DNA from 3 places in the Neobacillus sp. 114 genome. Region 3 is predicted to be linked to each of the others. Evidence: predicted binding sites of a transcription regulator. Region 3 holds the regulator's gene; each other region holds the start of a gene.
What was found. The regulator LexA, encoded in region 3, represses DNA repair genes until DNA is damaged. The targets are predictions, from matches to a motif close to CGAACATATGTTCG.
Positions count from the first base shown of each region.

Region 1: uvrB (excinuclease ABC subunit UvrB) is a predicted target of LexA. The motif match lies at 2,211-2,224, and genes of this name have one in related genera.
Region 2: QNN06_RS23135 (Y-family DNA polymerase) is a predicted target of LexA. The motif match lies at 1,946-1,959, and genes of this name have one in related genera.

Region 1 covers NZ_CP126144.1:5,483,624-5,487,877, reverse strand. The annotation lists gene QNN06_RS27060 (YhdT family protein) at 7-273, shown strand; gene panF (sodium/pantothenate symporter) at 270-1,715, shown strand; gene QNN06_RS27050 (CsbA family protein) at 1,816-2,061, shown strand; gene uvrB (excinuclease ABC subunit UvrB) at 2,348-4,254, shown strand, end outside.
Region 2 covers NZ_CP126144.1:4,725,924-4,730,177, forward strand. The annotation lists gene QNN06_RS23125 (CDGSH iron-sulfur domain-containing protein) at 1-98, shown strand, start outside; gene QNN06_RS23130 (YolD-like family protein) at 141-476, opposite strand; gene QNN06_RS23135 (Y-family DNA polymerase) at 622-1,881, opposite strand; gene QNN06_RS23140 (YqzH family protein) at 2,041-2,232, shown strand; gene QNN06_RS23145 (SDR family NAD(P)-dependent oxidoreductase) at 2,273-3,067, opposite strand; gene QNN06_RS23150 (MBL fold metallo-hydrolase) at 3,103-4,065, opposite strand.
Region 3 covers NZ_CP126144.1:2,298,199-2,302,452, forward strand. The annotation lists gene QNN06_RS11475 (cation:proton antiporter) at 1-218, shown strand, start outside; gene QNN06_RS11480 (PepSY domain-containing protein) at 301-678, shown strand; gene QNN06_RS11485 (DUF2680 domain-containing protein) at 780-1,256, shown strand; gene crcB (fluoride efflux transporter CrcB) at 1,331-1,708, shown strand; gene QNN06_RS11495 (fluoride efflux transporter FluC) at 1,717-2,079, shown strand; gene lexA (transcriptional repressor LexA) at 2,205-2,828, opposite strand; gene yneA (cell division suppressor protein YneA) at 2,988-3,311, shown strand; gene QNN06_RS11510 (YneB family resolvase-like protein) at 3,326-3,973, shown strand; gene QNN06_RS11515 (DUF896 domain-containing protein) at 4,056-4,254, shown strand, end outside.

The DNA.
Region 1 (4,254 bases), 3.2 Mb from region 3:
GGTTTTGTGAAGGACAAGCGGTTTAAGATTGCCCACCGAGAAGCGTTAATCGGCGTGGTCCTGGTTGTAATCAATTTTGTATGGTGGTACGGGTTTGCTTACGGTTTGGGTTCTAAAAAGGTAGAAGATTACTCTTACATATTCGGCTTGCCGGCCTGGTTTTTTTATAGCTGCATCGCGGGATTTGTCGTAATGATCATTCTTGTCAGCATAACCGTTAAATTTGTATTTAAAGATGTACCCTTTGAAGAGAAAGAGAGGAATACTGAGTGAACTGGGCAGTCATTACGCCATTAATTATTTTTTTATTCATCATTTTTGCTGTCGGCTTCTGGTCGAATAAATTTGTCCTCAAATCCAACTCGTTTTTGGAGGAATACTTTTTAGGCGAACGTCAGATGGGTGGCTTCATTCTGGCCATGACGATGGTGGCCACTTATGGCAGTGCCTCAAGCTTTATCGGCGGGCCGGGTGTCGCTTACACACAGGGCCTGGGCTGGGTGCTGCTGGCGATGGCACAGCTGGCCACTGGTTATTTCACCTTAATGGTGCTGGGAAAGAAATTTGCGATTATTTCCCGCCAGTACAAGGCCATTACGCTGATTGACTTTTTGAAAAATCGTTATCATAGCAAGACGGTCGTTCTTTTATCAGCGGCCAGTATTATCATTTTTCTTTTTTCATCGATGACAGCCCAATGGATTGGCGGGGCCAGGCTGGTGGAATCGTTGACCGGACTGCCGTATACGGTGGCCTTATTGATTTTTGCTTTTTCCGTCCTTGTCTTTGTCATTGTTGGCGGCTTCCGGGCTGTTGCTTTAACGGATACGATTCAGGGCGTTGTGATGTTCATGGGAACCTTGATTCTTCTAATCGCTACCATTAAGGCCGGCGGGGGAATTCCAAGGATTATTGCCGATTTGGCGGCGGAAAACCCGAACTTAATCAGCCCATTTGGTGCCGAACGCACTTTAACTCCGGCGTACGTTTCTTCTTTTTGGATTTTAGTTGGGATAGGCGTCGTCGGCCTGCCGCAGATTGCCGTTCGGGCCATGTCCTATAAAAACTCAAAAGCAATGCACAATGCCATTATCATTGGAACAGTTGTGGTCGGCTTTATCATGCTTGGTATGCACCTCATCGGCGTTTTCGCAAGGCCTGTGCTTCCGGGTGTTAAAATTGGCGATACCGTTATGCCGCTGCTTTCCATGAAAGTGCTCCCGCCGTTTGTTGCGGGTATTGTCCTAGCGGCTCCGATGGCGGCCATCATGTCAACAGTTGATGCCCTGTTGATTTTGGTCAGCTCGGCATTGGTGAAGGATGTTTATTTAAATTATATTAAACCGACCGCCAGCGACCAGCAAATTAAAAAGGTAAGTTTCAGCGTAACTGCGATTATTGGTGTCCTGGTCATTTTGCTCGCGTTGAGTCCACCGGATTTAATCATTTGGCTCAATTTATTTTCATTTGGCGGCTTGGAGTCCGTGTTTATTTGGCCGGTTATTTTAGGCTTGTATTGGAGCAAGGGGAATAAATATGGGGCGATTACTTCGATGATTTTGGGGATGAGTTCCTACATTATCTTTGACCGATTTTATCCTAATCCCCTCGGCGTGCATACAGTGGTGCTGCCAATCCTGATTTCCCTGGCTGGATTTGTCGTGGCAAGTATGTTTACTGATTCTAAAGCCAGCAGTCTTGGACTGGAAAAATAGGCAGCTTTTCTGGATGCCCCCGCTTCAGAACTATTTTTGTTGCAATTTTCTTTATGAATTTTTAAAATGAATTAACAGAATGAAGAGGTGGGGGATCCCATTGGTAGAGGTTATTCGCCATTTATCGGCGCTTATCATGCCAGGTTTATTAGTGTTATTTTTTACAAGGGTCACATACAATCGAATTATCGGCCTTGTCCTGACAGTGGCACTTATCGCAGCTTCTGTATACAAGGGGTATACCAATACGTTTGTTCTGATTGTCATTGACGCCTTTTCGCTGACCGCCGGTTTCTGGCTTGCCGCGAAAATGAAGCCCAAAACCGTTAAAAAAATTGATGGATAATAGTCTGCCTTAATTGGCAGGCTTTTTTTGTTTAAAAGAGGTCCCTTTTTTGCCCTGGAAGGGTACAAGAGGGTGCAGTCGGTAAAAATAGACCTCTTATTTTTCTAGAAAATGTATTTTCAAAAGGAAAGAAGGAAATACATAAAAATCGAATATTAGTTCGCATATTATTGGTTTGATTTTGGGTAAATGTGTTAAAATGTTAATATGCAATTTAGGAGATACACTTTCTAGCCGCCTCAGGAAAGTGTGAACGGCAGTTTTTCGAAAAAGGGAGGGAAACCACGTGAAGGACCAATTTGAGTTAGTTTCAAAGTATTCCCCACAAGGCGACCAGCCGGGTGCCATTAAAGAACTTGTCGAAGGCATCCGAAACAATAAGAAGCACCAGACGCTTCTTGGTGCAACCGGTACGGGGAAGACTTTTACCATATCAAACGTTATAAAGGAAGTTAACAAGCCAACCCTTGTCATCGCTCACAATAAAACATTAGCCGGCCAGCTCTACAGCGAGTTCAAGGATTTTTTTCCGAATAACGCAGTGGAGTATTTCGTCAGCTATTACGATTACTATCAGCCGGAAGCGTACGTTCCGCAGACCGATACATTTATTGAAAAAGATGCCAGCATCAACGATGAGATTGATAAACTGCGGCACTCCGCTACTTCTTCTTTGTTCGAGCGCAAGGACGTCATCATCATCGCCAGCGTATCCTGCATTTACGGCCTCGGTTCGCCGGAAGAATACCGGGAGATGGTCGTTTCCCTCCGCACAGGCATGGAAATTGAGCGCAATCAGCTGCTTCATCGGCTGGTTGATATTCAATATGAACGGAACGATATCGATTTTAAGCGCGGGACGTTCCGGGTACGCGGCGATGTGGTCGAGATTTTCCCAGTTTCCCGCGATGAACACTGTGTGCGGGTTGAATTTTTTGGTGATGAAATTGACCGGATCCGCGAGGTTGACGCCCTAACAGGGGAAATTATTGGCGAACGCGACCATGTGGCGATTTTTCCGGCTTCTCACTTCGTTACCAGGGAAGAAAAGATGCGGATTGCCATCGAGAATATTGAAAAAGAGCTTGAAGAACGGCTTGCCATAATGCGTGAAAACAATAAGCTGCTAGAGGCACAGCGGCTGGAACAGCGCACCCGCTATGACCTTGAAATGATGCGTGAAATGGGCTTTTGCTCCGGCATCGAGAACTACTCGCGCCATCTGACCCTCAGACCGGCAGGCTCGACACCATATACGTTATTAGATTATTTTCCAGAAGACTTCCTTATAGTAATTGATGAGTCGCATGTAACTTTGCCGCAAATCAGGGGAATGTTCAATGGCGATAAGGCGCGGAAGGAAGTTCTCGTGGAACATGGTTTCCGCCTCCCATCTGCGTTGGATAACCGGCCGCTCACGTTTGACGAGTTTGAAAAGCATATCCACAACATCGTCTTCGTTTCGGCAACACCGGGACCTTATGAGCAAGAGCATACACCAGAAATGATAGAGCAAATCATTCGCCCAACTGGACTACTAGATCCAACCATCGATGTCCGTCCAATCCAAGGACAGATCGATGACCTGATTGGCGAAATTCAGGATCGCGTTAAACGAAATGAACGAGTCCTAGTTACGACATTAACGAAAAAAATGTCCGAAGACTTAACGGATTATCTGAAGGAAATTGGTATCAAGGTTCAGTATTTGCATTCTGAGATTAAAACGCTTGAGCGGATTGAAATTATCCGTGAGCTACGTCTCGGCAAATATGATGTGCTGGTCGGAATTAACTTGCTCCGGGAAGGTCTCGATATTCCGGAGGTTTCTTTGGTTACCATTCTTGATGCCGACAAGGAAGGCTTCCTCCGTTCGGAACGTTCCTTGATTCAGACGATCGGCCGGGCAGCCCGGAATGCAAACGGTCATGTCATCATGTATGCGGACCGAATGACCAATTCAATGGAACTGGCCATCAGCGAGACGAAGCGCCGCCGTGCTATACAAGAGGAGTACAATGAAAAGCATGGCATTACGCCTAAGACTATTCAGAAGGATATCCGTGATGTCATCCGCGCTACCCATGCAGCGGAAGAACAAGAAGATTACAAACCGACTGCAGCATTTGGCAAGATGACGAAGAAGGAACGAGACCAACTGATTGGCGATATGGAAAAAGAAATGAAGGCTGC
Region 2 (4,254 bases), 2.4 Mb from region 3:
CTCTTTGCCGTTGCGGAATGAGTAAAAACAAACCTTTCTGCGATGGTTCGCATAAAGGGAATTTTGAGTCTCAAGTTCGGGTGCCTAAGGAAGAATAAATAAGGTGAAGAAAGAGCGGCTTTCTAGTTGGAGTCGCTCTTTTATATGTTCGTCATTCGAACGTCAGCAATAGTATCGATGGGAATGCGGTGCACTTCTTGAAATCGATCAATCACATGCAGCCTGTGCACGATTTCGTCCCAATAATGGATTTTACCAATGACGATTTCATAATTTCGGTTCCGATAATGGGTAATTGTCACGTACTGGTCAAATTCGATGGCCTCTGCCAAGATTTCGTTCATGAGCTCAAGCTGCTGCTCATCCATTTCTTTCTGCTGTTCATACTGATCTTCCTTCACCCAATCCCTGAGCATTTTTACATGCTCAGGCAGCATCATCGACGTCCATTTAATTCTGCCACGGTCGCGAATCATTTGCCTCGCCTTCTTTCTCTTATTACTGTTCAGTGAACTTTACTCGCGGATAGTCTAGCTTTACTTGCGGATAGCCTGCTCTTATTTGCGGATAGCCTGACTTTACTCGCGGATAATCCGCTTTTACTTGCGCAAACCAGTTATTTTACATCTTATGCCCGCCCACAAGCGTGGCCCGATGCTTGGCGGTTCCACCGGCGGTATAGGAAACAGCGCGCAGCAGCGAACCCGGACCAAAGCGTCTGCGGACCGCATCTACTACATAGCCAAGCTCTCGCCTTTTGTAAGCCCGCATGTCAAACAGATCAATCTGAAGCTCGCAGTCGTCCTCAATATTGCTAAGCGCAATGGAAATCTGCCGGACGGTTTTGCCGTTATAGTGCTCGTGAAATAGCTCCAGGCAGACACGGTAAAGGTCCATCGTGACATTGGTCGGCTGCTGGACGGTTCTCGAGCGGTTAAAGCCGCCGCCGAATTCATCCTGGCTGTAGCTGACGCCAAGGCTGACCGTCCGCCCCGCCTTCCGCCGTGTTCTCGCTCGCTTGGCAACCTCCTCGCACATCTCCAAAATGACATGCTTAATTTCCTCTTCGTCTTTATAATCCCGCAGCAGGATTTGGCTTTTTCCAAAGCTAATTTGCCCTTCGATAATCGGCGCACCCAAATCGGAAAGGTCGACTCCCCAGGCATGATGATATAGCTGGTTGCCCATGATACCGAATTTCTTCTCCAGTTGTTCTAAGTCATAGCGCGCGAGCTGGCCAACCGTAAAAATGCCCATGCCGTTGAGCGTTTTTTCAACCCGCCTGCCGATTCCCCACATTTCCCGAAGCGGCGACACCTTCCAAAGTTTTGTCTGCACATCATCATAGGTCCACTCGGCAACCCCGTGTTTCTTAGCCTCTAAATCAAGGCAGAGCTTTGCCAGCAACATATTGGGCCCAATCCCGACCGCGCATGGAAGCTGGAATTCCCGCTCAATATCGTCCTTTATTTTTTTCGCAATCGTCTGGGCATCGCCCCACAAATGCAGAGCGCCGTCCACTTTAATAAAGCTTTCATCGACGCTGTAGGTGTGGATGGCTTCCTTTGGAACATAGCGGTTAAACACACGGGAGATTTCTGTTGAAATACGTAAATAGGTGGCCATTTTTGGTTCGACCAGCCGAATCCGCGGATCGTTTGGAATTTCAAACAGCCGTGAGCCCGTCTTGATGCCAAATTCTTTTTTCAATCTTGGGGAAGCGGCAAGCACAACGCTCCCCTGCCGTTCTCTGTCGCCGACAATCGCGATATAGCAGTCGAGCGGATCAAGCCCCAGCATCACGGCAGAGCAACTGGCATAAAAGCTCTTCATGTCGACACATAAAATTTTATTGTGTGGTAGCGTGTTGTAATCAACCATGATTATCCCTCACAGTTTCAAAATTCGAACGTTTGTTCCTTGGTATTATATCTATTATCTTAAGCGAATATGCGTTCGTATTCAATGGAAATTTTTTAAGGCTTACCAAATCTGGCTAAGGTACAAAAAAGCGATATAATGAAGGTGAGGTGCATGTGAATGGATAAAAAGCTGATTGTAAAAATGATTAAGAATTGTTTTAAACAGTATTATGAGGCAGATTCTACACCGATTGGCGATAGAGAGTTGGAGGAGCTGGTTACTCGGATTCTGCAAACGAAGGACGAAGATCCGGATGCGGATTTATATGAGGTTGTGAATGATATGGTGTATGAGTTTTTAACAGGCTAAAATAAAAAAAAGCCTCTGATTCAATAGAGGCCAAACAAATCTACTTTTTATTTAACATCCTCTTCCCAATCCGCTCAAACAGTCTTGGAAACAGAACATAAACAACACTTCCCATATTCATCCAGCGCGGCAGGTTGATTTCCCGCGTTTTCGACAGCATACTGCCGACAACTTTCTGAGCAACGTATTCAGGCTGGAGCATGAATTTTTGGACGTTTTTTACATAAGTGCCCTGTTCATCGGCGATGTTAAAAAAGTTCGTGGCAATCGGGCCCGGATTCACCGAGGTTACCTGAATGTTGTAGTCATCAAGCTCCATCCTTAATGCGTTCGTGTAGCCAAGTACCGCATGCTTGGTCGCTGAATAGACACTCGATTTCGGAGTGGCAATTTTTCCGGCCTGGGAGGCAATGTTGATAATATGACCAAAGCGTCTCTCGCGCATCCTAGGCAAGACCATGCTCGTGCACGCCATCAGCCCGACAACATTCACCTCAAACATGCCCTTAACTTCATCAATCGATGCCTCATGGGCTTCGCGGAAAATCCCAAAGCCGGCGTTATTGACAATAATGTCAACATGGCTGATAACCGCAAAAATATCCCCAAAGACCTTCTCGACTTGGTCGGTATCCGCTACATCCAGCTGAAACACTTCGACCTTAACGGAATACCTTTTTTCAAGCTCCACTTCAAGCTGCTTAAGCTTATCGATGCTCCGGGCCAGCAATACGAGATTGGCGCCGCTTGCGGCACAAAGCCGGGCAATTTCTGCTCCGATTCCACCGGAAGCCCCAGTTATGACAATATTTTTATCCTTCAATCGTCCGTTCATCAATAAAACACCTCATCAGGGTCATCCCACCCGCCTTAAAGCTTGGCGTAATAAAGAACGGGATGAGTATCTTTACTACTAATTTCTCCGATGGATGCCAAATAGTCAAGCTGGGCGACGGTTTCCGATATCGTCAGCATCAATTCGCGTTTATAAACACTCGGGAATAGCCGTTTGCAGATGTCAAAAACAGTCAGCTGTTCTTCCTTCAGCCAGCTGTTAACTGTCATCGCCCGTTCGTGCTGGCGGATAAGCCGTTTCTCAACAAGCTCTGCTAATTCGTAGACATCTTCGCCATGCCCGGATTTTACCACCTGAATCGGATACGACAGTAATTTTTGCATCGAATGATTATGCTGCAGCTGCGGCTTTGGCCGCTCCATTTCCCCTGGTGCCGGCGGTTCGAGCAATGGATTTGGGGATATATGAGCGATGATCAAATCGCCGCCAATCAGAACGCCATCCTTTTCCCGATAAAGGGCAATCTGGCTCTGGGCGTGCCCTGGTGTTTCAATGACCTGCCATTCCGACAGGCCCAGCGGTCTCATCCCTTCTACAAGCTGGCCAGTTAACGGACGATTGCATATGTATCTATGGCCTTCCCTGAAAAAAGATGTCAACGGAAAATACTCATTTGGCAGCCCAAACTCTTCAAACAGTTCTTTGAAAAAAGCCTCTTGTTCCTGTAAAAATGTTTCCGTTGGCTGAATCCAGCGCTCATTCAACGGATGGCCGTACACATCAAGTTCGTCTGGAAAAAAATCAAGCAGACCGCAATGGTCCGGATGGTGATGGGTAAGGATTACCTGTTCAATATCTTGCGGCTGCAAATCTAAATCAGCCAGCTGCTGGGTAAGGGAGTTCCACGCTTTTTCGGTTTTCGGCCCTACATCTACTAAGGTCAGCCGTTCCCCTCTTATTAAATATACATTGACATCCCCGACTGGAAATGGGGTCGGCAGTGTAATTTTGGCAACGCCGTCGTTCCATTCTGTCATCTAAAAAACTCCTAACGTTATTTTTGAATAAAGAATAATTATGCATAGAGCATGATAGTTATGTATCGTCCAATAATAAAATAAAGTGTACATATTTTATTCACCATTGTCATTATTTTTACATAACTTTTTCGAAAAAACAAAAAATTGGCAAATTTATCTCTTGACAGACAAGCCATTTTTCCTGCA
Region 3 (4,254 bases):
GCCGATTAATAAAACTCAATTCACTGACCAGCTTGAATTTCGGCTTTGCCATGAATGCCAGGGGTGGTCCTGGAATCGTCCTTTCAACAGTGGCTTATATGTCTGGCATCATCAATCAGGAATTTTTTGCTATCCTCATTCTCCTAGCTCTTACAACCTCATGGATAACCGGTACATGGCTAAGATTTTTAGTGAAAAATGAATGGGATTTGATGTGAGTCTTTGAAAATATTCTCAAAACATGAATAAGTTTTAAACTCTTACACAAGATATAAAAAAATAATTAGGGAGTGTAAGAGTATGAAGAAATTAATATGGTTAATTGCGTTACTATTAACAATTAGTTTTGCTGCAAAATTAGAAAACGCCTTTGCTGCAGTCAAGGATGGGCAGCCAAAAGAACAAAAACAAATTTCAGAAAAAGAGGCTGGAGAAATTGCCCTACAGAAAGTAAAAGGCAAGATTTTAAGCGTGAAATTGGAAGAAGATGATGGCAGGAATGTCTATGAGGTAATGGTGAAAACAAACGAAGCCATTTACGAAGTTGAGATTGATGCTGCAACTGGCAAGGTTTTGGAAATTGAAAAAGAAGGCCGGCATGACAATGGCCGTGAGGATGAGGATGGTCATGACGATGATGATGGCCATGACGATGATGATGGCCATGGAGACGATTAAATCCACACTCATGAAGGTATTGAAATAATTCTTCAAGCTGCATATCAATTTAGATGTGCAGTTTTACATTTTTAAGTCATTTATTTTTAAGGAGAAAAGAAATGATAATAAAATATGTAAGCATCGTCGTTTTGTTTCTAAGCTATTCGCTCATGCCCTTCCAAGCCTCTGCCAAAATGGAGTCCTTTAATAAAGAAAAAACTGTCGAAGATACTGGTTCAAATAAGGAAAGTTTAAAGAAAGAAAAGAGTCCAGTCAATAAACAACCGAAAGAAGATACGGATGATCCAGAAAATGAAAATGAAATGGATAACGACTTAGACTGCACAAAGGATATTCGATTTACGGAAGCCCAAAAAAAACGTCTTGATCAAATTTACCATCAGATTTATATGGATTATATTTCTTTGATTGAAACCTATGCTTGGGCGGGAGCGTTAACTCAAGATCAAAAAACCATTCGATACAACATGTTAAAAAACTATATTCTTACTTTTCAAAAAAGAAATTATAAATGGTGTAGTGAATACGAAGAAGACGAATGGGAGGAAGAATGGTATAACAGCGATAATGATTAAAGTTCGTTTTGATAATAGTCCAAGTTAGCATTTTATTTCATAGCATTGAATATATTGGGAATAAAAAAGAAGTGATGGAAATGGTCTATCTGGCTGTTGGATGCGGAGGAGTAATCGGTGCGGTATTTCGGTTTTTATTAGATGGTTTGATTTCCCGTACCGCACTCCCTCTTTCCTCGGGTATATTATTTGTGAACATGATCGGCTGTTTTATCATTGGATTCACTTTATCATTAAATCCAAACCGTTTCTCTTCGTTGTTTAAACTTGGATTTGTAACTGGATTCCTAGGCTCATTTACAACTTTCTCCTCTTTCAGTGTGAAAACAATTGAACTTTTTCTGAAATGGGGTATTCAACCAAGCATTGTTTACTTGGCACTAACAATAATTGCAGGTTATGGATCTGTAAAAATTGGACGTGTTATCGCATTGAAAATAGAGAAAGGGTAATTTTGGCTATGATAATAACACTGTTGGTTATTGGTGCAGGAGGATTTCTTGGTGCTATTTCTCGTTATCTACTTAGTACCTTTTTCTTTAAATGGAATATTAATAAAATCCCACTGGGCACTCTCATCATAAATGTCTCAGGTTCGTTTGCAGCAGGAGTTCTTTTTGCAAAGGACAACATATCAGAAACACAAATAAATTTCCTGATGATTGGCTTTCTTGGGTCCTTTACTACTTTTTCAACCTTTAATTATGAATTGCTGCAGCTTGGGGAAAGTAACGGAAAGGTTCATTTTTTGATTTATGGAGCTGCCATGTACGCAGCCAATATTTTGGCGGCTTATCTTGGATATTCATGGTCAAATAACTAGAGTGATAAATAAATAGAAAAGATGGACTTCCTCTTTCGAAGCGTACGCTGTCTAGTAAACACCTAAATTTTGATTAAAAAAAGCCAGCAGTTATGCTGGCTTTACCGTACCCCTATGGAGTGTTTTTAATGAATTTGTCTATATACCCCAATTACCTTCCCCAAAATGGTAACGTTGTTTAAAATGATTGGATCCATAGAAGAGTTTTCCGGCTGCAGGCGGATGTAGTCTTTCTCCTTGAAGAATCTCTTACAGGTAGCCTCGTCTTCTTCGGTCATCGCAACAACGATATCCCCGTTGTTCGCAGACGGCTGCTGTTTTACAATAACGTAATCTCCGTCAAGAATCCCTGCTTCAATCATACTTTCTCCCATGATTTCAAGCATGAAGACATTCTCGCTAGAAGGAGCTAGTCTTTCGGGAAGAGGAAAATATTCCTCAACATTTTCAATGGCCGTAATCGGCAGTCCGGCAGTAACTTTACCGACAACTGGGACATTTACAACATGGTTTCGAGGGATATGAGCAGCTTCATCCGCTTCCAGGATTTCGATAGCCCTTGGTTTTGTTGGATCCCGTCTAATTAAACCCTTGCTTTCTAATCTGGCTAAATGCCCATGTACAGTAGAACTCGATGCTAGTCCGACTGCTTCGCCAATTTCCCGAACAGATGGCGGATATCCCTTTGTTTTCACTTCTCCTTTTATGAAATCAAGGATATCCTGCTGCCGCTTTGATACTTTTACCATGATAAATTACACCTCGCCTGGTTAATGTTGTCTTTATTATAACATGTTCGCATAATTTATACAAACATAAGTTCGAATAATGCTTGACAACAAACAAACGTTCGGATTATAATCAAATCAAATAAAACGAACATACATTCTAATCAGGGGTGTTTTATAATGAAAAAAATATGGAACCAATACTCATACGCTATTATTCTTCTATTATTAAGCTGCTCATTAGCATTTGTATTAGCATTTCAGCAAAGTCCGAAAAATCAGGATAAATATTTGAAAGTGACTGTAGCAGACGGAGACACACTATGGGAAATTTCCCAAAAGTATGCTGGCGAGCATTCATTATCAAACAAGGAATTCGTCAACTGGGTGAAAAAACATAATCGGGATGTTGGGGATGAAATTTTTCCAGGTGAAGAAATTTTAATTCCGGTTAGTAATGAAGCACCCGCAGAAAGGGAATTAGCAAGTGCATTAGAGAAATAGGAAGGACCTAAAAAATGAACGCAATCATCTACTGCCGAGTAAGTACGAATAAGGAAACACAGGAAACATCATTGAGACGCCAGGAAGACGAGCTAGTCCAGCTCGCCAACCGATATCAATTCCATATCGATTCAATCATTAAAGAGCAGGCGAGCGGCTATGATTTAGAAAGAGATGGTATCCTGCAACTTTTGGAGCGCATTAAAGATAAACAAGTCCAGGCTGTACTAATCCAGGATGAAACAAGGCTCGGCCGAGGGAATGCCAAGATTGCCATCCTGCATTGCATTTTAAAAGAAGGAATTAAACTATACAGCATTTCGCATAATGGTGAATTGCAGCTTTCCGAATCGGATTCAATGGTCTTAAAAATCGTCAGCATGGTGGAAGAGTACCAGCGCAAGCTTCATAATGTAAAAATAAAACGTGGCATGAAGCGGGCAGTTGAAAAAGGCTATAGGCCGGAAAAAAATTTAAAAAATCTAGGCGAACATTCGGGACGGGATAAAATTGAAGTACCTGTCCAAGAAATTGTCAGGTTGAGAAAAAATGGCCTGACCTTTTCGGAAATTGCCGCAACATTAAGAGGCTTTGGCTATAACATTTCGAAAGCCACTGTACATAGAAGATACCAGGAATTCATAGAAGAGCAGGCGGAATAAACCTTCATCCTTGCCAGGTGGATTCTTTTCTAGTACAATCTTGTCTTAATGTTAGCAGTTTTTTGGAAAGGAATGTACTTGAATGCTATCCAAGGAAAAAATGGCCAGAATCAATGAATTGGCAAGGAAAAAGAAAGCGACAGGTTTAACAGAAATCGAAGCAAAAGAGCAGTCATCACTTAGAAGTGAATATTTAGCTGCTTTTCGATCGCAAATGCTGGATACCCTGACAAATACAAAAATAATTGATCCACTTGGTAATGACGTTACACCTGAAAAAA